Regions from separate parts of the Kosakonia oryzendophytica genome, predicted to be linked through region 4. Evidence: predicted binding sites of a transcription regulator. Region 4 holds the regulator's gene; each other region holds the start of a gene.
The links. Region 4 encodes Fur, which represses iron uptake genes when iron is present. Its sites were predicted from a motif close to ATAATAATGAGAACNACTATCAA; they were not measured.
Positions count from the first base shown of each region.

Region 1 (5,127 bases), 180 kb from region 4:
TTCAGCGATGGGCTCCAGTTATTACCCACGATGGTGTGATGGTCGAAACGCAGCGCTGGCGTCAGCATGGTGCTGTCAGTCAACTCCATGTTGTCTTCGGCAAACACCGAGTAAATATCGGCATCAGAATAAGGGCTGCGACCGGTACTGTTCAGACCGGCAATCGGGCCGCCCATGAACGTTTGGGTGTTGGACGCCAGGTCTTTCATACGCTGCTGGTTCCATTCGGTGCCCAGTGTCAGGGTCTGGTTCACCAGCAGTTCCAGCGGCAGGTTGATTTCGTTATGCAGCATCACGTCGGAGAGGTCGATATCCGTAAACTGATTGCTGTTGAACAAACCTTCGGTGCCCCCGGCCAGCCCCTCGCCAAGACGCGAGTTGCGGGTATGTTCATACTGTACCCAGTTACTGGTTGTGACACCGTTATCCCAGCCGCCATTCCAGGTGATGGAGTAGTTCTGACGATAGAGACGGTTGGTCTCTTTGCCATAGTTCTCTTTCACGTAGTTATTGGTACTGCTGTCGTTATTGGTGTTTTGCGTGTCGCCTGCGTACAGGTTGCCCTGACGGCTATAGCCCGCCTGGAACTCAAGAGATTGCTGCGGCGCAAAGTCCCAGCGTACTACACCGTTAAGATCTTTATTGATTGACCCTTCGCGACCTGCTGCCATCGTGTCTGCGTAAATGCCGGTGCGTTCAGACTGGTGATTCTGGTTGATGTCCCATGCGTCGGCCTGGGTTTTCGCCAGATTGCCGTACAGGCGGAAACTGACATCGCCACCCAGCGGGCCGCTCAGGCTGAAATCTGTCCGCTTGGTCGCGCCTTCGTCTTTATGTTCCGGGGCGTTGAAGTAGCTGTTCCATGCACCGTGCCACTCCTGCGAGCTCTCTTTTTTAGTGATGATATTCACCACACCGCCCGCTGCGCCATTTCCGTAACGTACTGCTGCCGGGCCGCGGATAACTTCGATGCGTTCGATCATCTCTGCCGGTACCCAACTGGTATCGCCACGGCTATCACGTTCACCGCGCCAGCCCAGACGTACGGAATTACGGCTGGTAACAGGTTTGCCGTCGATCAGAATCAGGGTGTTTTCCGGGCCCATACCGCGAATATCAATCTGACGGTTATTCCCGCGCTGACCGCTGGTGGCGTTACCGGTTAAGTTCACGCCCGGCATGGTGCGAATGATCTCAGAGACATCGCGGGCGGGCGGGTTTTTGCGGATCTCTTCGGCCGTAATGGTGGAAACACCCGGCGCCTGAAGGTTTTGCTGTGCTGCCGTGACGACGATAGTGTCATCGTGTGCATCGGCGTCGCTGGTGGTGCTGTCTGCGGCTATTGCGGGCAACGCAACACCGTAGATCCCCAGATTGACCAATAAGGCCAGGGACGTGATTTTGTTCTTCATTGTATTACCTGCTTTTCGTCGCCGCTTCCTTGGCTAATCCATTCCCAGGGGGAGAGGAGGCGGCATGATGAAGCCAACACGCAGCGAGGTGCTCAGTCCTGAGAAAATTCGCCCACGGTGGCCATTTTTAAAAGAAAGACGCGCTTCCCACAGCGCGCCATTACGCTATTGCAAATGAAAATAGTTATCAATAATATTATCGATATTTTTTGATCTGCAAGCAAAAATTTCCATAGCCAATTTGAGGTTAAAGTCGTGACGTCAACAACGGGAAGTGATGCCTGGTGGAAGTCGAAACAGGGGCCGGAATGGGTCAAAGCGACACCGGAAGAATACAGTGTGACCTTCTGGTGGCGGGACCCGGCAGGAACGGAAGCGACATCAAACGTGCGCCGGGTATGGATTTACATTACCGGCGTCACCGATCACCATCAAAAGGCGTTGCCGCAATCGCTGACGCGCATTGCCGGTACGGATGTCTGGTACTGGACAACGCGGCTGGAAGCGGGCTGGCGTGGCAGTTATTGTCTGATCCCGTCTGAAAATAACGACGATTTCTCTGCGGACGTGTTTAACACTACGCCGCCGGACCGCCAGGCGCTGCGTGAGGGCTGGCGCAGGTTACTCTCCCATGCGATTGCCGATCCGCTGAACCCGCAAAGCTGGCGCGGCGGGCGCGGTCATCCGGTGTCGGCGCTGGAGATGCCTGATGCGCCATTACAACCCGGCTGGCGCGATGCCGAAACGCCGTTTACCGAACCGCAGCGTCTGCAATGGCGCAGTCAGCGGTTGAACAACGCGCGAACTGTCTGGGTGTATACGACTGGCGACAGCGACCCGACGCAACGCCCGCTGGCGATCCTGCTGGACGGTCAGTTCTGGGCGAAAAGCATGCCGGTGTGGCCAGCGCTGGCATCGCTCACCCGTACGGGGCAACTGCCTGATGCGGTCTATGTGCTGATTGACGTGATTGATAATGCGCATCGCAGCGAGGAGTTACCTTGCAACGCCGCATTCTGGGAAGCGGTACAAGAAGAGCTGTTACCGCAGGTGCGGGCACTTGCTCCGTTCAGCGATCGCGCCGATCGCACCGTCGTCGCCGGGCAGAGTTTTGGCGGTCTTTCGGCGTTGTATGCCGCGCTGCACTGGCCGCAACGTTTTGGCTGTGTGCTCAGCCAGTCCGGTTCGTACTGGTGGCCGCACCGGGGCGGGGAGCAGGACGGCATCCTCATTGAACAACTTAAAAACGGCGAGCTTCAACCGCACGGCCTGCGCATTGTGCTGGAGGCGGGTGTACGTGAGCCGGTCATTTTTCGGGCCAATCAGGCTCTCTTTTCTCTGTTGCAACACACACAGCAGCCGGTTTTCTGGCGTCAGGTAGACGGCGGACATGATGCGCTTTGCTGGCGGGGCGGGCTGACGTCCGGGCTTATGACGCTCTGGCAGCCGCTGACCCGCCCGCGCTAAAGCGCCTTTCCACGACAGGAGTTTGCTATGGAATTCACCAACCCCTTCGATAATCCGCAAGGGCGATTTTACATTCTGCAAAATTCGCAGCAGCAGTTCAGTCTGTGGCCTGCGCAGTGCAGCTTACCCACCGGCTGGCGTGTTCTGTGCGAGCCGCAGCCGCAGGCGGAATGCAACGCCTGGCTTGCGGCGAACTGGCGGACATTAACCCCGGCGCACTACGCGCAATCAGGGAGCGACCAATGAGCACACGTTTACCGTTGGTGGCCGCCCAGCCAGGGATCTGGATGGCGGAACAACTCTCATCACTGCCTAATGCCTGGAGCGTAGCGCACTATGTCGAGTTGCAGGGAGAGATAGATGCGGCGTTGCTGGCACAAGCGATTGTCGCCGGAATGATGCAAGCGGATACGCTGCGCATGCGCTTTACGGAAGATAACGGTGATGTGTGGCAATGGGTGGACGACGCGCAGACCTTTGCCCTCCCGGCGATTGTCGATCTTCGTCGCGAGTCCGACCCGCACGCCGCCGCCCTCAGTACGATGCAGACCGATCTCGGGCAAAACCTGCGTGTAGAGAGCGGCAAACCGTTGGTGTTCCATCAGTTGCTGCGCGTGGGCGAACAACGTTGGTACTGGTATCAGCGTTATCATCATTTGGTGGTGGATGGCTTCAGTTTCCCGGCCATTACCCGCCAGATTGCTGCCATTTACAGCGCCTGGCGCCGTGGTGAACCCACTCCCTCTTCGTCATTCACGCCGTTTGCTGAGGTCGTGGATGAGTATCAGCGTTACCGGGACAGTGAAAGCTGGCAGCGGGACAGTGCCTTCTGGGCGAAACAGCGCAGCGAACTGCCGCCGCCGGTATCGCTTTCCGCCATGCCATTGCCCGGACGCGCGGCGACCACCGACATCCTGCGGCTGAATGTGGCGATGGATGCGCAGGCGTTTCGCCGCTTAACCCAGGCCGCGCCGCAGAATGCCCCGGCAGACCTGGCACTGGCACTGGTGGCATTGTGGCTGGGAAGACTTTGCGGACGCACTGATTATGCGGCGGGCTTTATTTTTATGCGGCGCATGGGATCGGCTGCGCTGACTGCCACCGGTCCGGTATTGAATGTGTTGCCGCTGGGTGTTCGCCTGGATGCCACGCAAACTCTGCCAGCGCTGGCGACACAGCTTGCCACGTCGCTGAAAGCGATGCGCCGCCATCAGCGGTATGATGCCGAGCAAATCGTGCGTGATGCCGGGCGCGCTGCCGGAGACGAGCCGCTGTTTGGCCCGGTCTTCAACGTCAAAATGTTCGATTATTTGCTGGATGTTGATGGCATCAACGGCGTCACGCACACGCTGGCGACCGGGCCGGTGAACGATCTGGAGATTGCCCTGTTCCCGCACGAAGAGGGCGGCCTGACGCTGGAAGTGCTGGCGAACCGTAGCCGTTATGATAGGCAGACACTGACCGCGCACATTGCGCGTCTGCCGGAATTGCTGCGCCAGTTTGCCGACAATCCGGCGCTGCGCTGTGGCGATGCGGAGTTGATTGCGCCACACGAAGCCGAACAACTGGCGACGATCAACGCGACGCAGGTTGCGCTGCCCGCGACCACGCTAAGCGCGCTGGTGGCGGCACAGGCGGCGAAAACGCCAGACGCGCCCGCGCTGGCGGATGCCCGCTGGCAGTTCAGCTACCGCGAATTGCGTGAGCAGGTGATCGCGCTGGCAAACCAGTTGCGCCAGCTTGGTGTACAGCCCGGCGATAGCGTAGCAGTGGCGTTGCCGCGATCGGTGTTTCTGACGCTGGCACTGCACGGTATTGTGGAAGCGGGTGCTGCCTGGTTGCCGCTGGATACCGGTTATCCGGACGATCGCCTGCGCATGATGCTGGAAGATGCGCAACCGCGGTTGTTGATCACCTCGGAAGATCAACGGGCGCGTTTTAGCGATATCCCAGGCCTTGCCCATTTCTGTTATCAGCAGCCGTTGGCAACAGGCAGTTGCGAACCGCTTAACCTGACGCGCCCCGATCACACCGCGTATATCATTTTCACCTCGGGTTCTACCGGGCGACCGAAAGGGGTGATGGTTGGTCAAACCGCCATCGTTAACCGCCTGCTGTGGATGCAGGATCATTACCCACTGAAGGGTGATGATGTGGTCGCGCAAAAAACGCCATGCAGCTTTGACGTCTCGGTGTGGGAGTTCTGGTGGCCGTTTATTGCCGGTAGTCAACTGGTGATGGCAGAGCC
Region 1 covers NZ_CP115659.1:3,749,271-3,754,397, reverse strand. The annotation lists gene O9K67_RS18250 (TonB-dependent siderophore receptor) at 1-1,412, opposite strand, end outside; gene fes (enterochelin esterase) at 1,668-2,879, shown strand; gene O9K67_RS18240 (MbtH family protein) at 2,907-3,125, shown strand; gene entF (enterobactin non-ribosomal peptide synthetase EntF) at 3,122-5,127, shown strand, end outside.
Region 1: fes (enterochelin esterase) is a predicted target of Fur. The motif match lies at 1,587-1,609, and genes of this name have one in related genera.

Region 2 (5,127 bases), 2.3 Mb from region 4:
TTGCGGCAACGCTGGCGTCGGGCAATTCTCTGGAAGAAGCCTGCTACTTCGCGAACGCGGCGGCGGGTGTGGTGGTCGGTAAACTCGGTACTTCAACCGTGACGCCGATTGAGCTGGAGAACGCGGTGCGTGGTCGTGCGGAAACCGGTTTTGGCGTGATGACGGAAGCGGAGCTGAAAGAGGCTGTTGCTGCAGCGCGTAAGCGTGGTGAGAAAGTCGTGATGACCAATGGCGTTTTCGACATCCTGCATGCCGGGCACGTCTCTTATCTGGCGAATGCGCGGAAACTCGGCGATCGTCTGATTGTTGCGGTGAACAGTGATGCGTCCACTCGACGCCTGAAAGGCGACACCCGTCCGGTGAACCCGCTGGAGCAGCGCATGATTGTGCTGAGCGCGCTGGAAGCGGTGGATTGGGTGGTTTCGTTTGAAGAAGATACGCCGCAGCGTCTGATTGCCGGGATCCTGCCGGATCTGCTGGTAAAAGGCGGTGACTACCAGCCGGAGCAAATTGCCGGTAGCAAAGAGGTCTGGGCCAACGGCGGTGAAGTACTGGTGCTCAACTTTGAAGACGGTTGTTCAACCACCAATATCATCAAAAAAATCCAGAAACAGGGTGATTAAACCCTCTAATAGCGCTCTTTGCCAGGCAAAGAGCGCGTCGTATTACGCGTGATCGTCAACCGGCGGAATAGCAGGCGCGGGTTTCACTTCGGTGTTTTTTCCCTGATTCTCCAGTTCGCTAAGGCGCTGTTCCAGTAAAGCCAGCTTCTCACGTGTGCGCAGCAGCACCTGCGTTTGCACGTCAAACTCTTCACGGCTTACCAGATCGAGGCGGGTTAACTGTGCCTGTAGCGTTTGACGGATCTTCTTCTCAACGTCTTCCCCGAACTCACGGATCCCTTTTGGCATGGATTCGTGAACCTGGCGCGCAATCTGTTCAATTTTTTTCGGGTCAATCATTTTGGGTTCCCTGCTCGGATGGGCTCATGCAGTCATTGTAGTGTGATAACCCCAGGTGATAAACCAGAATTGTTTGAAGCTTATGCATTGCCGAAGGTAATCAATGGCGTTATAGTTATTCCGCTTATTCTCAGGGCGGGGCGAAATTCCCCACCGGCGGTAAATCAGCGTACGCTGAAAGCCCGCGAGCGCTTCAGGTTAATGCCTGAAGGTCAGCAGATCCGGTGTAATTCCGGGGCCGACGGTTAAAGTCCGGATGGGAGAGAGTAACGATACTGCCGGGCATGATGCCCGCTCGCGTTATTTTTTTGCCGCTTTGCGACACTCCTAAGACTGCCCTGATTCTGGTAACCATAACTTTATTGAGGTCTTTTACCATGAATCAGACGCTGCTTTCTTCTTTTGGCACGCCTTTCCAACGTATTGAAAACGCACTCGCCGCACTGCGCGAAGGCCGGGGTGTAATGGTGCTCGATGACGAGGACCGTGAAAACGAAGGCGATATGATTTTCGCCGCCGAAACCATGACCGTTGAGCAGATGGCGCTGACTATCCGTCACGGTAGTGGGATTGTCTGTTTATGCCTGACTGACGAACGCCGTAAACAACTCGATCTGCCCATGATGGTCGAGAACAATACCAGCGCCTATGGCACCGGTTTTACCGTCACTATTGAAGCCGCTCACGGCGTCACCACCGGTGTTTCCGCTGCTGACCGTATTACGACCGTTCGCGCGGCGATTGCAGACGGTGCTAAACCGTCTGACCTGAACCGTCCTGGTCACGTCTTCCCACTGCGGGCGCAACCGGGTGGTGTTCTGACCCGTGGCGGTCATACCGAAGCCACTATCGATTTAGTCACGCTGGCCGGGTTTAAACCGGCGGGTGTGCTGTGTGAATTAACCAATGACGATGGCTCTATGGCCCGTGCGCCGGAGTGCATCGCGTTTGCTAAGCAACACAATATGGCGGTTGTGACGATTGAAGACCTCGTGGCATACCGTCAGGAGCATGAGCGCAAAGCCAGCTAATTGTTGCCGTTAACGCTAAAAATCCGAAGTCGCTGGCTTCGGATTTTTTTTGCCTGTCCTGTATCAAACTTTGTTGCACTTCTCATGCTCACACGTTGAAATCTTAGGCCTCTACTTATAAAGTGGTAATGGCGTTATCTGATGTGAGTAATGGGTTTGAATTCACCTAATCCGTTAAATTAAAAAGATTTTTAATGATTCTGCGTTGTGTTTTTTGCCAAATAGAGTCATGGAGTCGCGATGTTTATTTCCTGGTATTGGCTACTGCTTATTGTTCTGGTCCTCGTTGTCTATATTCATGCGCTTAAACGCAACAATAAAGCCTGTCGCCACGACCGCGATGCGCTATACACAGCTTATCAGCGTGTGCTTGATGAGTTGAAGAAAATCAGCGGTGCCAGGCAGGGCGAGTAGCAGCGCTACCCGTCCATGGTGGCAGGCGGTCGGCTTAACCGCCAATTCCCATCGCCTGAAGGGCGACCAGACTTAATCCCATCACCGACATACCACACAGTACGCCATAGCTCGGGTTATTATTCGGGTCTATTTCTTTTGCCAGGGGCATAAGCTCATCTACAGAAAGCGCAACCATAATCCCCGCGACAGCAGCCATGATTGCAGCCATCACCACCGGTGACACCAGGCTACCGAGGATCAACCACGCCAGTACGCCGCCGATAATTTCCGCCAGACCCGAAATGCCGGCCCAGAAGATAGCAGTACGTTTGGAACCCGTAGCGGCATAGACCGGGCCGGCAACCGCAAGTCCTTCAGGAATATTGTGCAATGCCACCGCAAAAGCGATGCCGAACCCCAACTCCAGATCGTTGCTGGCGGTGACATACGTGGCGATCCCTTCCGGAAAGTTATGCAGACTGATACCGAGCGTCAGCAGAATGGCGGTACGGCGGATGCCGCGCGGGAAGCTGTGTTGTGTACCCTGCATTAAGTCCTGCGGGTGGGCGTGAGGCAGCATGCGATCCAGCGCAAAGTAACCCAGCAACCCGACAACAAACATGCCATAGCCCAGCATGGGCGACATATTCTCTGTTGCCAGCGCGGCGGGAAGCATCTCCATCAGCGAGATGAGCAACATAATTCCGGCGGCAAAACCAAGCGAAAACGCCAGTACGCGATTAGAGGGTTTCTGGCCTAACACGCCGAGGATCGCGCCAATAAAGGTGGCAGCGCCTGCCAGTAAGGTCAGGATTAGGGGCACTGACATGCATAACTCCTTTATGATAATGATTCTCATTAATGTATGTTTTCACGTTGCGAAAAGCGAGGCGGGCGCGCCATCTTTACGCATTCCTTACATTCAAAATTACTGAAGATCTTCATCATGGTTATCAGAGTTCTTCGTCTACTGAAAAGGCGTAATGTAGTGCTATCAAATTGTCACACTCTGTAAGGATATCACCATGTCAGCACCCCGTATGCCAGCGCTGTTTTTGGGCCACGGTAGTCCAATGAATGTTCTGGAAGATAACATTTATACCCGTGCCTGGGGGGAACTGGGCGAAACACTGCCGCGCCCGAAAGCGATTGTAGTGGTATCCGCCCACTGGTTTACGCGTGGCACGGGCGTGACGGCGATGGAAGCACCGAAAACGATCCATGATTTTGGCGGTTTCCCGCAGGCGCTGTATGACACGCATTATCCGGCGCCGGGTTCACCAGAATTAGCACAGCATTTGGTTGAACTGTTGGCACCGGTGCCGGTGGTGCTCGACAAAGAAGCCTGGGGTTTCGACCACGGTTCATGGGGAGTATTAATAAAAATGTACCCCAATGCGGATATCCCGATGGTGCAACTGAGTGTGGACAGCACTAAACCCGCAGCATGGCATCTTGAGATGGGGCGTAAACTGGCGACGTTGCGTGACGAGGGCATTATGCTGGTTGCCAGTGGTAACGTCGTGCACAACTTGAGAACAGCGCGTTGGCACGGTGAGAATACGCCATACCCGTGGGCAACGTCGTTCAATGACTTTGTGAAAGAGAATCTGACCTGGCAGGGACCGGCTGAGCAACATCCGCTGGTCAACTACCTTGACCATGAAGGCGGTTCGTTATCGAACCCGACGCCGGAGCACTTCTTGCCACTGTTGTACGTACTTGGCGCGTGGGACGGTAAAGAGCCAGTATCGATCCCGGTTGATGGCATTGAGATGGGCTCTCTCAGCATGCTTTCCGTTCAGGTTGGTTAACCCAATGGCGCGTAATGCGCCATTTTTGTTTGTGCTTTCATCCCGAAAGTAGAGAAATACGAGGTGGATCTCAAAAAACGGATACTGAAATGCCGTTTTTTTGAAAATAAAAAGATGTTCGCTGCAAAAATGAAACGCTGTGCTGAATTTAGCAATTTTTTGTGAACAGCATCGTCGCAATAACGCCATCGAGTGACTACTCTTCAGAGTGTCTACTGTCTCAGATATACCCATAAAAAACGTTTACCGTAATACCACGAACGCCTTGTTCGCGGTCGACCTTTTTTTCTAAAAATCAGACCCTCTGGAGACACGGAAATATGAACTCAGCAAAAACCTTACTGAAAGTATGTATTAGTTCCGCTCTGTTGTTTATCTCCCACGCCTCTTTAGCTCAGACCTTCCGCGCAGCTGACGTCCATCCTGCTGACTATCCTAATGTTGTTGCTGTTAAGCATATGGGAGAGAAGTTAAGCGCAGCGACAAACGGACGACTGGATATTAAAACGTTTCCTGGCGGCGTATTAGGTGACGAAAAACAGGTGATTGAACAAGCGCAGATTGGCGCAATTGATATTATTCGCGTATCGATGACGCCGGTGGCGGCGATACTCCCCGAGATTAATGTCTTTACGCTGCCCTATATTTTCCGCGATGAAGATCATATGCACAAAGTGCTCGATGGGATGATTGGCCAGGAAATTGGTGGTCGTTTGTCTGACAGCAGTAAATCCCGATTGATCTTTCTTGGCTGGATGGATGCCGGTACGCGTAATTTAATCACCAAAGCGCCGGTAAACAATGCTGAGGATCTAAAAGGAATGAAGATCCGTGTTCAGGGCAGTCCAATCGCACTCGATACGCTGAAGGCAATGGGGGCGAACTCCGTGGCTATGGGGGTGAGCGAAGTGTTTAGCGGTATGC
Region 2 covers NZ_CP115659.1:702,208-707,334, forward strand. The annotation lists gene hldE (bifunctional D-glycero-beta-D-manno-heptose-7-phosphate kinase/D-glycero-beta-D-manno-heptose 1-phosphate adenylyltransferase HldE) at 1-623, shown strand, start outside; gene ubiK (ubiquinone biosynthesis accessory factor UbiK) at 666-962, opposite strand; FMN riboswitch at 1,085-1,234, shown strand; gene ribB (3,4-dihydroxy-2-butanone-4-phosphate synthase) at 1,340-1,993, shown strand; gene O9K67_RS03420 (hypothetical protein) at 2,234-2,407, shown strand; gene zupT (zinc transporter ZupT) at 2,442-3,218, opposite strand; gene ygiD (4,5-DOPA-extradiol-dioxygenase) at 3,415-4,203, shown strand; gene O9K67_RS03435 (TRAP transporter substrate-binding protein) at 4,524-5,127, shown strand, end outside.
Region 2: zupT (zinc transporter ZupT) is a predicted target of Fur. The motif match lies at 3,232-3,254, and genes of this name have one in related genera.

Region 3 (5,127 bases), 1.4 Mb from region 4:
TGCTGGTGTTACTGCGTAAAAGCAGCCTGCAAGAGGGCGCAGCAAACAACGACGCCCGGCTCAATCAGTTGATGCTGTGGCTGGAAGATCACTTCGCGGAGGATATTTGCTGGGAGTCGCTGGCAGAGCAATTTACGCTCTCTCTGCGCACGCTGCACCGCCAGCTTAAGCAGTCGACTGGCCTGACTCCGCAGCGTTATCTCAACCGTTTACGGCTTATCAAAGCGCGGCACATGCTGCGTCATAGCGACGAGAGCGTGACGGATATCGCCTTTCGCTGCGGCTTTGGCGACAGCAACCATTTTTCGACACTGTTTCGTCGCGAGTTCGACTGGTCACCGCGAGACATCCGCCAGGGGCGCGACACGCTGCTTCAGTAACGAGAAGGCTATCACCGATTTTTTGCCGTAGTTCCGCTAATAATCACAGGTTGTTCACGGCAGAGGTGACGTTGTGGCAGGCCAGTTAATTCTTCGTAAAGCGGACTTCTTCCCCCGCACCGGACAGGCGGTGGCGGTGGCGGATCGCTATCCGCAAAATGTCTTTGCCGAACATACCCATGAGTTTTATGAACTGGTGCTGGTATGGCGCGGCAACGGCCTGCATGTGCTTAACGATCGCCCGTATCGCATTACCCGTGGCGACCTGTTCTACATCCGCGCGGAAGATTGTCACTCTTACGCGTCGGTCAACGACCTGGTGCTGCAAAACATCATTTACTGCCCGGACCGGTTGACCTTGAACCTCGACTGGGCAGCGCATATTCCCGGGCTTAATGGCTCGCCATGGACGCCACACTGGCGCATCGGCAGCACCGGTATGGCGCAGGCGCGACAGGTCATTACGCAACTTGAGCACGAGAGCGGCAGACCCGATCCCCTCGACAATCTCATGGCGGAAACGCTGTTTGCGCAGTTGGTGTTGACGCTAAAACGCCACCGTTTTGCCACCGATAATCTTGCCGCTACCCACAGCGAAGCGCTGCTGGATAAGCTGATTACTGCGCTGTCCGGCAGCCTGAATCGCAGCTTTGTGTTGGAGCAGTTCTGTGAGCAGGAGCAGTGCAGCGAGCGGGCGCTGCGCCAGCAATTCCGCAGTCAGACCGGGATGACCATCAATCACTATTTGCGCCAGTTACGCATTTGTCATGCACAGTATCTGTTGCAGCATTCCGAGCAGATGATCAGCGAAATCGCCATGCAGTGCGGGTTTGAAGACAGTAACTACTTTTCGGTGGTGTTTAGCCGGGAAGTGGGGATGACGCCAGGTCAGTGGCGTCATCGTAGTCGTGTTGCCGCCTGATCAGTTGGCCATGCCGAGGCCAACGATATTGGCGGCGACGATGATCACCACGCAGCCCAGACTCAGTACGCTCACGGGGCGTCTGCCCGCATTGTTCCACTCTTTCAGCACCAGCCCGACGATACCGCCGCACAACACGTAGAAGCTCATGTGCAGCATCCAACTGATGTAATCATACTGCGCCGGAATACGCGCGTGACCCCAGGCGTAGAAGAAGAACTGCAAATACCACATCAGACCGCCCAACGCAGAGAGCAGGAGATTGCTGATAAGCAGGGGCTTCGCCAGCGAGAAGTCGGCTTTTACCGACAAGTTCTTCACTTTTGCCAGACGAATAAAGCAGAAACCGAGATTGACCAGCGCGCCGCCACCCATGATCACCACATAGCTTGGCAACGCCGTGTAGAGCGGATCGATACCGAGCGCCGCGGCGGCCTCGTGCATCGGTTTGGCGGCGTTCATGGCAAAGGACATCCCGGCGGAGAAAACGCCACACATGATGGCCAGCGCCAGCCCTTTTTTCAGGCTGAACTCTTCGGCTTTGATACCCATTTTGCGCTCTTTCAACTGGCCCGCACGGGTGACGATAGCCACGCCGATAAGGGCAACCAGCACGCCCAGCAGCGTCATACGACCGCCTTCGGTGCCAATCAGCACCGAGAAGTTACCGTTGATGATCGGTGTCATTAATGTACCGACAATCAGCGTAATGCCGATGGCGATACCAATGCCCATCGACATGCCCAGGTAGCGCATGGTCAGGCCATAGTTGATGTTACCGATCCCCCACATTGCGCCGAACAGGAACACCGGCAGCAGCGTGGAGGCACTGAACGAGCTGAAATAGGCCCAAAAATCAGGCAATAACAGCGCGCTGATTGTCCAGGGAAGGATCAACCAAGAGACGATGCCGCCGACTGACCACATGGTTTCCCAGGACCAATGTTTCACCTTTTTAAACGGGGCATAGAAACAGGCTGCACTGGCTGCACCTATCAAATGCCAGAAAATACCCATCGTAATCGCGTTACTCATTTTCAATCCTCTTTGTTTTTATCGCCGGGATACGAGCAGCCGACCCGATGAGTGTAAAAATCGGTCAGAGGATTAACCTTGAGGCGTTTGCCGCGTAACGGCGAGAGCTGGCAATCAGCGCGTTATAGAGGTGAGCAGCTTCACAATTTCAATAACATAACCAAAAGTTATAACCTTATAAAAACTACGGCATTGATAAACATTTTCAATATCATTTAATTAACTATAATGAACCAACTGCTTACGCGGCGTTAACATAGTAGCCGCTTACACCCTTAATGGAGATGATTATGAGCTATACATTGCCTGCTCTGCCGTACGCGTATGATGCCCTTGAGCCGCACTTTGACAAACAAACGATGGAAATCCATCACACCAAACATCATCAGACTTATGTGAACAATGCAAACGCAGCGCTGGAAAGCCTGCCGGAGTTCGCAAATCTGTCTGCTGAAGAGCTGATCACCAAACTGGACCAGCTGCCAGCGGACAAAAAAACCGTTCTGCGTAATAACGCCGGTGGCCACGCGAACCACAGCCTGTTCTGGAAAGGTCTGAAAAAAGGCACCACCCTGCAGGGTGACCTGAAAGCGGCAATCGAGCGTGATTTCGGTTCCGTTGATAACTTCAAAGCAGAATTTGAAAAAGCAGCAGCGACCCGCTTCGGCTCCGGCTGGGCATGGCTGGTGTTGAAAGGCGACAAACTGGCAGTGGTTTCTACTGCAAACCAGGATTCCCCGCTGATGGGTGAAGCGATTTCCGGCGCCTCTGGCTTCCCGATCCTGGGGCTGGATGTCTGGGAACACGCCTACTACCTGAAATTCCAGAACCGCCGCCCGGACTACATCAAAGAGTTCTGGAATGTGGTGAACTGGGACGAAGCTGCTGCGCGTTTCGCGGCGAAAAAATAAGGCTGTTTCGTCACTCACCGTAAGGTGAGGCAAAACCCCCGCCAGGCGCTGCCTACGGGGGTTTTTTTATGTCGTTAAACATTAGAACAGACAATAAAAACAATGATCCTAAAATAATGAAATATTGTTTCGTTATGCATGATTGATCACTTTTCTCTCCGGAAACGGGTTCTAACATCACCTCATCGGCGCTGAGCGTTTTCTGGTCGGCGCAGCAAAATCAGACGGTTTTGACGACAGGTGAAAATATGCAAATCAAACGTGCAATAGAGCGAATTCCGGGCGGTATGATGCTGGTTCCTTTGTTCATCGGTGCGTTGTGCCACACCTTTGCGCCGGGAGCGGGTAAATATTTTGGCTCTTTTACCAACGGCATGATCACCGGTACGGTGCCAATCCTGGCAGTGTGGTTTTTCTGCATGGGAGCGTCGATCAAGCTGAGCGCGACCGGTACGGTACTGCGGAAATCCGGTACGCTGGTGGTCACCAAAATTGCCGTGGCATGGGTGGTTGCGGCGGTGGCATCGCGCGTGATCCCGGCGCACGGCGTTGAAGTCGGATTTTTTGCCGGGCTGTCGACGCTGGCGTTGGTGGCCTCAATGGATATGACCAACGGCGGGCTTTATGCGTCGATCATGCAGCAATACGGCACGAAAGAGGAAGCCGGAGCGTTTGTGTTGATGTCGCTGGAGTCCGGCCCGTTGATGACGATGATTATTCTCGGTACTGCGGGTATCGCCCCGTTTGAGCCGCATGTGTTTGTGGGTGCGGTGTTGCCCTTCCTGGTGGGGTTCGCACTGGGTAACCTTGATCCGGAACTGAGGGAATTCTTTAGCAAGGCGGTGCAGACGCTGATCCCATTCTTTGCGTTCGCATTGGGTAATACCATCGATTTAAGTGTGATTGCACAAACCGGGCTATTGGGCATTTTGTTAGGTCTGGCAGTGATTGTGATCACCGGCATTCCGCTGATTCTCGCCGATAAACTGCTTGGTGGTGGGGATGGAACTGCCGGTCTGGCTGCCTCCAGCTCTGCGGGCGCGGCGGTCGCCACGCCGGTGCTGATTGCCGAAATGGTGCCGGATTTTAAAGCGATGGCGCCAGCGGCTACCGCGTTAGTGGCAACCTCGGTGATCGTCACCTCGATTCTGGTACCGATTTTCACCTCACTTTGGTCACGCAAAGTGAAAGGGGCAACCGCGGAAATCGCGATACGCAATACAGTGAAATAACGGCAGGCTGGATAGCGTTACGCATATCCGGCCGGTGTAGTTATTGAATCCCGAAGAGGCAATCAACCTGGCGGCACTGCTCCTCATTCAGCGCGCCGCCAGGGTTGCGCGCAATCGGCGTGCAGTAGCCAAACTTGCGTGACACCACGGTTTTAATGGTGGTAACAAAATCATCACCGATGGTGTAAATCGCCATAAATCTGCCTATCTCACGCTGTGCATCCTGTAGCGTCGGTAAATCGCCTTGTCGCCAGGCTTCGCGGGCTTTTACAAACAGCTCCGGCATGACGTTGTTCAGCCCGGAAATCACCCCGGCGCCGCCCGCCAGCAGGTTAGGAATATAATATTCGTCATACCCGGACAGTACGGCGAAGTCGTCACGTACTTTCTGCGTCGCGAGAATGAGATTACGTGTATGCGACTGGCAATCCACCGTGTCTTTAATACCGGCAAAATCCGGGAATTCCGCCGCCAGGGTTGCCACCAGGTCGGCGGTCAGATCGCAGCCGGTGCGTGCCGGAAAGTTATAGGCAAACCACTTACCACTGATCGCCTTACCCAGCGCGCGGAAGTAACTTAACAATTGCGCGGGCGTTTGCCCGTAATAATAAGGTGGCAGCACCATAACGGCTTCGTAGCCGGTGCGC
Region 3 covers NZ_CP115659.1:5,006,278-5,011,404, reverse strand. The annotation lists gene rhaS (HTH-type transcriptional activator RhaS) at 1-380, shown strand, start outside; gene rhaR (HTH-type transcriptional activator RhaR) at 454-1,302, shown strand; gene rhaT (L-rhamnose/proton symporter RhaT) at 1,303-2,337, opposite strand; gene sodA (superoxide dismutase [Mn]) at 2,628-3,248, shown strand; gene kdgT (2-keto-3-deoxygluconate transporter) at 3,497-4,480, shown strand; gene O9K67_RS24080 (dihydrodipicolinate synthase family protein) at 4,521-5,127, opposite strand, start outside.
Region 3: sodA (superoxide dismutase [Mn]) is a predicted target of Fur. The motif match lies at 2,530-2,552, and genes of this name have one in related genera.

Region 4 (5,127 bases):
CGCGATGAACAGTTGCGCATCAACAAACGTAATCAGCTCAAACGCGATAAAGTTCGCGGGCTCAAACGCGTTGAATTAAAACTGAATGTTGAAGCGGTAGAGGCACTAAATGAGCTGGCGGACGCCCGTGAAATGAGCCGTAGCGAGCTTATTGAAGAGATGCTGCTGGCCCAGCTCAACGCCTTACGCGGATAGCGAATCCTCCGAATCACCGCTTTTACGCCTCTTTTCATGTGTCATAGAGTGCAGTCCGGCGCGATAGCTGTTTCCGCGTGCTTCCCTGTTCTGCTATGATTGCCCTTATCTGTGGGCTAAACGCCACCACCATCTCATTAAGTTTCAAGAGGTTATTTTACTCATGGCAATTACAGGCATTTTCTTCGGCAGCGACACCGGTAACACCGAAAATATCGCGAAAATGATTCAAAGTCAGCTTGGTAAAGACGTTGCCGATGTACATGACATTGCCAAGAGCAGCAAAGAAGATCTCGAAGGCTATGACATTCTGCTGCTCGGCATTCCAACCTGGTATTATGGCGAAGCGCAGTGCGACTGGGATGACTTTTTCCCGACGCTGGAAGAAGTAGACTTCAACGGTAAATTAGTCGCCCTGTTCGGCTGTGGCGATCAGGAAGATTACGCAGAGTATTTCTGTGATGCCCTGGGAACTCTCCGTGACATCATTGAACCGCGCGGTGCGACTATCGTGGGCCACTGGCCGACCGCTGGTTACCATTTTGAAGCGTCTAAAGGTCTGGTGGATGATGACCACTTTGTGGGTCTGGCGATTGATGAAGATCGTCAGCCGGAACTGACCGCGGAACGCGTGAAGAAATGGGTTAAGCAGGTGTCGGAAGAGCTGCACCTGGACGACATCATTAATGCCTGATATTTACGGCGTAGCCTGTGGGTTGCGCCGTATTAATAGGTATAAGCGATGGAAATAATTGCTACAAATTTTTAACTTTTTTCTTCATCACTGTACAATAAGCCCTGCTAAACTTGGGCTGCCGCACAGGACTTTGTCGGCGACCCCACGTTTTATAAGCTTACTTTACTTGAGGGCTTGCAGTTTTCATTTAGACATGGCAGTTCTATAATGAGACGCATTATCCCAGGTGCATTCCTATAACTTCCCCTAAGGAAGTGAATCGTATAGCAACAGGACAGATTCCGCATGACTGACAACAATACCGCATTAAAGAAGGCCGGCCTGAAAGTCACGCTTCCTCGGTTAAAAATCCTGGAAGTGCTTCAGGAGCCGGATAACCATCATGTCAGTGCGGAAGATTTATACAAGCGACTGATCGACATGGGCGAAGAGATCGGCTTGGCTACGGTTTACCGTGTATTGAACCAGTTCGATGACGCCGGCATTGTGACCCGTCATAACTTCGAAGGCGGCAAGTCCGTTTTTGAACTGACCCAGCAACATCACCACGATCACCTGATTTGCCTCGATTGTGGCAAAGTGATCGAATTCAGTGATGATTCTATTGAAGCGCGTCAGCGTGAAATCGCCGCCAAACACGGCATTCGTCTGACGAACCACAGTCTCTACCTGTATGGCCACTGCGCTGAAGGTGACTGCCGCGAAGATGAAAGCGCGCACGACGCGAAATAATCCATTCTGATATGCCAAAAGCCAACCTGACGGTTGGCTTTTTTTGGTTGCCGGATAACTGCAGCAGACTGCGCCTTATCCGGCTTACACAGCGATCACGCCTTTACACTGTCCACACGACTTACGCGTTTCCCGTCCGGGCTGGCGGTACGCACCTGCACTTCACCACTCACCTTCGGGCGGGCGCTATCGTCATAACGCTGCCAGTGTTTGCCGCCGTCGGTAGAGTACTCCACCACCATGCCAGGGAAGCTGGTGTTGGCTTCAAGCACGCCCCCCACCACGCGAGCGCCTGGCACTGGCAAGCGGTAGTGAATACCCGCTTTATCGAGTTTCGCCAGCTCGCGGCTGCCTAACACGTTGGCAAAGCGTGTCCAGTCTTTATCCAGGGCACGAACATTGACGAGGTGCGTTTCACCACCTTTATACTCACGACCGGCTTTGTAGTCCTGCTCCCAGGCCGCCCGATGCCATGCGCGCTCCGCCACCGCAACCAGACGCGGATAGATCATATACTCCATCTGGTTATCGGTACGCACCACCTCGCTCCACAACTGCGCGGAGAGACCATACGCCCCAGGCCATGTTTTATCAGACTTCGCGCTAAAGGGGTTGCCATCACGGTCAACAGAAGTTTCGGCGTTTTGCGGCATATTGTCCGGCGCGAAACTGAAGATCTTACGTTCGTCGCTAAAGCGCGTGCCCCAGTAATAACCGCTCTCTTGCGGGTTTACTTCATACGGAAAATCAAGATAGACATAATCCGGGTTGGAAACGATAACGCGGAACCCTTTGTTCGCCCAGTCATTAACCGAGTCAAAACCGCCCCAGTAGAGCGTATCCCAGAAGTTCACGTTGACATGATCGGTGGCGAATACCGATGCGTCTTTGGCATCTTTCAGACCATCCTGCCAGGCTTGCATTGTAGTAATGCCGCGGGCTTTCACCTGTTTGCTGACTTCAATACCAAAATAGCTGGAAAGATGCTCAACATCCGTTACTTTTCCCTCTTTAATTATCGCCTGGCACGCCTGCGACTTCGCCCACGGCTTGTCCTGCTTGCTTTTATCGATGATGCCCTTACCTGCTTCCGGGTTCTTCTGATCGGTATACCCAACGCCCAGGTAAATATTTTTTGCCTCATCACCGCCAAAATGCCAGGTTTGCAGCGGCAGGCCCGCCTCTTTATGCATCTGCTGGATTTCACCGATCACTTTGTCGACGAAATTGCGTGATGAGTCGAGGCAAGGGTTAAGGTAGCCGGTACGGTTATAAAATTGTACCCCGGTAGTGTTGGAGGTATCCGTTGGATCCAGCAAGCGGAACTGCGCCGCGTCCTGCGCTTTGCCCTCTTTCATCAGTCGATCGTAACGGGCTTCCATAGAGATCACGGCTGCACGCGCATGGGCAGGCATGTCAATTTCCGGAATAACCTCGATCTGCCGGGCTTTCGCATACTTCAGAATGTCGATGTAATCCGCGCGGGTAAAGAAACCACTTCCGTTGTTGTTGCTATCCGGGCCAGAACCCAGTTGCGGCAACAGGCAGGTTTTTTCGCTCAGATCGTGACAACGTTTGCTGCCAATATCGGTCAGCTCCGGCAAGCCTGGGATCTCAATACGCCAGCCTTCATCATCGCTGAGATGAAAGTGGAATTTATTCAGTTTATAGGCAGCCATCTGATCCAGCAGACGCAACACCGCATCCTTACTGTGGAAGTTACGACCGACATCCAACTGAATGGCACGGTAGTCAAAGCGCGGCGCATCTTTGGCGTCCAGCGCCGCAATTTTCATTGCACCTGTCGTTGGGATCAGTGACAGCAGTGATTGCAAACCGTAGAACACCCCAGCCTGATCGTAACCGGTTACCACGGCTTCTTTCGCGCCAATATGCAAGGTATAAGCGCCAGATACCGCCTCGTCACCGCTGAAATCACGGCTCGCAATTACGCTGCGAACAGGATAGCTCCCCGCTTTCACGCCCAGCAGTGCAAAACGGGTTTTCACCGCGTCCTGCGCATCACGACTCAACGCAGAGAGATCCAGCTTCACACCGCTGCTCAGATCCACATCCTGCCCGTGGATTTTCACCGCCCGTGGCGTGGGGACAATCTGTCCGCGCAGCGTTTGCAAATTCAGCGTTTTTACATCGCTGTTTTTCTCAAAGCGCGCTTCTGCCGTCATCAGGACGTTTTTATCATCCGCCGTGCGCTTCCACTGCTCACCCAGCGGACTGACAAACTGCGACAATGCTTCGGTGTCGGTATTGGCAATCACTTTGGCTGTTGCCCCGTCGGAGGCTACGTACCAACGCGGGATCACATCAGTCATAAACAACTGCCAGTACTCGTTGATAATCGGGATCTCTACCGACTGTTTTGCCGGAAAACCGGTGAATTTATCCGTCGGTTCCAGCTTGTGCAGATCGCCCATAATGTGAGTGACTTTAAACTGATCATTCGCAACATTGAGGATCTGCCGAATGCTGTGAAAATAAATCGTCCAGTCTTTGTCCGTCACCGCATCGCCGTTATTCGTGAGGGTGACCACAGCTTTGTTACATGATGCCCAGTCGGCACCCAGTTTGGCGCAATCCACCCCATTCTGCGCCGCGTGGTTATCCGTAATGGCGTAGTTAAGATGGAACTGACTGATGGCATCCACGGTGCGTTGATTCGCCTGCGCCGCCGGGCTGCTTAGGATCCCCAGTACCGCACTGGCCAGTATCGTTACGCGTACGTTTTTCATGACTTATTCCTTGTATTTTGCCGGGCTCCCCCGGCAAATAACGCATCAAAAAATGGTGAACGGGGCGATAACCATAAACTTCACGTCGCGCTCATCCTGGAAGATGTTGCCGTAACCGCCGGCATAACTCGGGATATCGGAATGGTTGTCGTACTGAGTGAAGTGCAGTTTGAACATGGTGCCCTTTGCCCGACCATCCTGAACGGTATAGATGGCATCCAGGCTGTAAGCGGACTCTTTCAGACGGTAGTTTGGATCGTAATATGCGTCCGGAGTGGCCATATCGGCGGGTTTCGCATCCCAGGCGTAGGCATAAGACGCGCCGACCGCAAAACCAGGCAGATTCCAGTCTTTCAGGTCATACATCGCGCCGAAGAAAATGGCCTTTTCGCCGTTGGCGTTAAAGTCAGAACGGTTGTCCCACCACACATCCAGACGACCATTAGAGGAAGCATAAGTTGGGGTCATACGTTGCAGGAAGTAGCCCTGTTGCCCATCGGCTTTAACCCATGTGCCTTCAAGGCGGAGATCGACCGGGCCAACTTTATAACCGAAGGTCAATGCCTGCAGCCAGGCGGCGCCATCATAGATATCATTCACGCCCCCATCGCTGACTTTATCGCGGGTGCCGTAGAACTGGTAGCTGGTGGTCAGCGGGTTGCCGACCACATTGAATTTGTAGCTGGCTTTGGCGAAGTACTGATCCACATACCCTTGTGCCTGACCGAATGCAGCTTCCAGAATCAGATCGTT
Region 4 covers NZ_CP115659.1:3,567,232-3,572,358, forward strand. The annotation lists gene ybfE (LexA regulated protein) at 1-195, shown strand, start outside; gene fldA (flavodoxin FldA) at 359-889, shown strand; gene fur (ferric iron uptake transcriptional regulator) at 1,178-1,624, shown strand; gene O9K67_RS17330 (beta-N-acetylhexosaminidase) at 1,720-4,374, opposite strand; gene chiP (chitoporin ChiP) at 4,420-5,127, opposite strand, start outside.